Regions from separate parts of the Pseudoalteromonas sp. MT33b genome, predicted to be linked through region 1. Evidence: riboswitches for the same ligand, from Rfam matches in the RefSeq annotation. Region 1 holds a riboswitch; the other holds the start of a gene.
The links. Region 1 has a riboswitch for cobalamin ahead of H3302_RS12070 (ABC transporter ATP-binding protein). Riboswitches for the same ligand answer to the same signal wherever they lie in the genome.
Positions count from the first base shown of each region.

Region 1 (2,199 bases):
TTTTGGTGATTGGGATGGCCAAGATTACCAACAACTTTGGCAACAAAATGGTAAACCTCATGTCGGTGATTTTTGGCAACATCCGTGGCAGGTTAAAGTGCCAAATGGTGAATTAATGGCTGACTTTTACGCGCGAGTCGAAGCATGGTGGCAGGCATTTTTAGTTTCGCTTACAGAGTCCAAACATACGCAATCATTAGTGATTAGCCACGCCGGTGTAATTAAACAAATCCTCGCTATTATTTGTCATATGCCTAAACAAACGAATACTCACCTTAATGTTTTTCATTTACCTTATGCAGGGCTAATAACGTTAGATGTATATATAGATGAACAAGGGCAAGCGTGGCCTAAAATAGTTTTTTAGCCATCTAGAGTGATATTCATTGAATTATTTACTTAGCCCGCCATAATATACCGAACTACCTCAAAATTTAGATTTCGGCGTTTTACAGGGGCTTTATATCAAGGCGTTACTTTGCAGCACGTTTATAAGTAACAACTTAGAAAGTAAGTTTTTGAACAACGTTCTGCGGGTTGGTTTAAAGCGATTAATTCCGCGTTATTGATTTTAGGAAAGGAATAACCATTCTGTGTAATCAATTTCTTGCCTATATTGCTTTAATTCCAACAGAAACTCGCATCATGAGGTCGTTTAGGTATATCTATATGCTATGGAATGGGGTGAGATTCTCCAGCTGTTCCCGCAACTGTAATCCATGATGAACATGGTCAGCCAGATACTTAGCAACAACAATTAGTCTTATTATGCTAATACAGTAGAGTGTTTATCGATTTGAGCGATTTAATATTCAAACTAATTAGTATCATTGAGCGGGTCAACTCACGTTATCTACTGATATAGGTCAGTGCTTTCTGGTGCGTTGATAAAACTCGCCAAGAGAGTGTAATTTGCAATTAAAAAGCCAAGGCACAACCCCTTTAATTTCAGTATCTGATTTAAGCTGGGGAATTGCTGATAAAACAATTCTTAAATCAATCAATTTGCAGTTAAATGCAGGTCAATTTATTGGTTTGCTGGGACCTAATGGCGCCGGTAAATCAAGTTTATTGCGTTGCTTATATCGCTATTTAAAACCACAACAAGGTGCAGTCTTTTTAGCTGGCGATAATATTTGGCAAATCAGTGCTGATGAATTCGCTAAAAATGTTGCTGTGGTTTTACAAGAGTCTCCTTCGCAATTTAATTTATCTGTTTTCGATGTAGTTAGTTTAGGTCTCACCCCACATAAAACCCTGTTTAGTGCGACTAATGCCGATGATAAAAAGCGTATTTATCAAGCAATCGAGCAGGTTGGTTTAAGTCATCATACACAGCAAAGCTTTGATTCACTTTCGGGTGGAGAAAAACAGCGTGCACTTATAGCCCGCTCAATTGTTCAGCAACCAAAGTTATTGATTATGGATGAGCCAACCAGCCATCTTGACGTTAAGTATCAAATTCAAATTATGGAGCTTGCTAAGTCACTTGATGTCACTGTGCTCGCTTCATTTCATGATTTAAATCTAGCTGCTAGCGTATGTGATGAGTTACTTGTTATCGATGAAGGTCAATTAATTACGCAAGGCACACCAAAAGAGGTGCTTACCGAGCAGCTGTTAAGTGATGTTTTTGGTGTTTGTGCAAGAGTGTCTGCTCATCCTCAGTCAACCTCGTTTGATGAGTTCGTGCCACATATTACCTACTATTACGGCTATAACAGACAGGAGCATCAAGATGACTGATAGGGTGCGTTTTAGTCTCTGTGTATGCGTTGCACTTGTCAGTTGCTTTTTAGCACTCAGTTTTGGTGCCGCGAGTACATCAATGAGTGATGTGCTGCATAGTTTAATCAGCCAGGGCAGTGATGAATTTATCCAACGTATTATTTTGCAACTGCGCATGCCACGTATGATATTGGCGTTTTTAGCTGGAGCTGGGCTCGCGCTTGCTGGGCTTATATTACAAACCGTAACGCGAAACCCGTTGGCAGACCCTTACTTATTTGGTATTTCTTCAGGTGCCTCATTTGGTGTGGTTTGCTTTATATCGCTTACCGGTGTGAGTTTTGGCTTTAGTATGTCGATTGCTGCATTTTTGGGCAGCTTACTCTCTATGTTTTTGTTGATTGGCATTGCTGGGCGTCGCCATGTAGGGCAAGTTGAAGCGATGTTATTGGCGGGGGTCGCACTGTCATT
Region 1 covers NZ_CP059831.1:2,661,000-2,663,198, reverse strand. Annotated here, with positions in the region: gene H3302_RS12075 (histidine phosphatase family protein) at 1-367, shown strand, start outside; cobalamin riboswitch at 641-763, shown strand; gene H3302_RS12070 (ABC transporter ATP-binding protein) at 913-1,746, shown strand; gene H3302_RS12065 (iron ABC transporter permease) at 1,739-2,199, shown strand, end outside.

Region 2 (2,199 bases), 1.6 Mb from region 1:
TTGACGTTATAATCCTAGGCATATTTATTTTAAAAATCTTGTTAGGAGAACCCCATGCCTTCATTTGATATTGTTTCTGAAGTAGAAATGAACGAAGCGCAGAATGCAGTGGATAATGCTAAGCGTGAATTAGAAACACGTTTTGACTTTCGTGGTGTTGATGCATCAATCGAATTAAACGACAAAGTCATTAAGCTAAAAGCTGAAGCACCACAGCAAGTTATGCAATTATTCGATATTCTTGCTGCGAAAATTTCAAAGCGCGGTTTAGACGTATCTAGTTTAGAGCTTAGAGATGAGTCGCGCAGCGGTAAATTCGTCATGCGTGATGTGGCACTTAAGCAAGGTATCGAAAAAGACGTTGCAAAGAAAATCGTCAAGTTGATTAAAGACTCAAAAATTAAAGTACAAGCCGCTATTCAAGGTGAAGAGTTACGTGTAACGGGTAAAAAGCGTGATGATTTACAAGAAGCAATGCAAGTTGTTCGTACTGCTGATTTAGGTCAACCATTCCAATTCAAAAACTTCCGCGATTAATTAATTTTATTGCGAAAGCACTGTCTGACTACGAACGCACAGCTCTACTAGAAGAACGGTGAAGTTGTGACTAATCTAAAGCCAAACATAAACGTGTTTGGCTTTTTTATTTTACTTTCTATCTAGCTTTATTTAGAAGTTTAGACGTCCATTGACATTTATTCCTAAAATCATCACAATAGCAGCCTATTTTCAAGGTGCTTGCTGTATCTGCTTAGATACATGCTATTTCAAAGGCTGAAATAACAGCAAGATAATCGGGAAGCTGGTGCGTTTTCAAGGAGAAAACAATGCCAACACTGCCCCCGCAACGGTAATGCGTATGCTCAGTATATGCAGAGTCCGGAGACCGGCCTTGAATTAACTTACTATTTGCGTGTGCGGTGGGCACAGGCTAGGGGATATCATGCTAAATAAATCTACGTTAGGCGTAGCGGTTGCTGCTGCGTTGTCTTTTTCTGTGTCTGCGGATGAGCAATCAATCGAGCACATCACAGTGACTGCCAATAAATTCGAACAATCTATTAATGAAGTCTTAGCGAGCGTTACAGTCATTGACCGTGCTGATATCGATGCAAGCTATGTTCGCGACTTACCTAGTTTACTGGCAACACAAGCCGGTTTCCAAATTAATGCTAATGGTGGTTTTGGGCAAAGTTCAGGTGTTTCACTTCGGGGTGCCAGCTCACGTCATACGCTTATTTTAATTGATGGTGTACGCACAGGTTCGGCAACGCTGGGCTATAAAAGTATTAGCAATATTCCGTTAAACAGTATTGAACGCGTTGAGGTCATTAAGGGTTCTCGTGCTGCTGTGTATGGCTCAGATGCGTTAGCGGGTGTGATCAATATTATTACTCGTAAAGCACAAAATACCACTTTGGATGTCACCTTTGGTTCAGATTCTTACCAAGAGTACCAAGTGGCTACTGGTGGTCAGATTGCAGACGTCGATATTTCTGTTAATGCAGGTTACGAAAAAACAGACGGCTTTGATGTATTACAAGGTGTAGCGCCTGATGAAGATGGCTATGAAAATAAAAACCTTGGTTTTAACCTAGGTTATCAAAATGAGCGACTAGGGGAGCTTTTATTACAGGGTCAGTACTCAGAAGGTGAAGCGCAATACGATAGCTCTTTTAGTCCTGCTGATAGTACAGTAGAAAAAGGTGAGTTCGAAAACTACCAAGCTTCATTAGGTTGGAAAAAAGCATTCGAAAAACACGCCCATGCGATTGATATTGCAATCTCTAGCGACAGTTCAGATGACTCGCGTATCGACTACACCGGTGCAACGGTGGTTGATAAGTTTGAGACAGAACGTGAGCAAATCGATTACAACGGCCAATATTTTTTAAATCAAAGTTTAACAATTAGCGGTGGTTTAAACTGGTATAAAGATGAAGTAAATACTAATTCTGGCACTTATCTAAAAGACAGTCGTGAGGTATTCGCTGCGTTTGTTGGGGCTTACTACGATGATGAGCACGTGCTGGCAAATCTGACTGTACGACAAGATGATGACCAACAATTTGGTGACGAAACAACCTATACGGCAGCGGTCGGTTATCATCTAAATGATATCGCGACATTCCGCTTAAGCCAAAGCACCGGCTTTAAGTCACCAACCTTTAATGATCTGTATTATCCCGGCTCTGGTAA
Region 2 covers NZ_CP059831.1:632,207-634,405, forward strand. Annotated here, with positions in the region: gene H3302_RS03045 (YajQ family cyclic di-GMP-binding protein) at 55-537, shown strand; cobalamin riboswitch at 755-910, shown strand; gene H3302_RS03050 (TonB-dependent receptor domain-containing protein) at 944-2,199, shown strand, end outside.
Region 2: it holds a riboswitch for cobalamin, as region 1 does, so the genes downstream of both, H3302_RS03050 (TonB-dependent receptor domain-containing protein) here and H3302_RS12070 (ABC transporter ATP-binding protein) in region 1, are expected to answer to the same signal.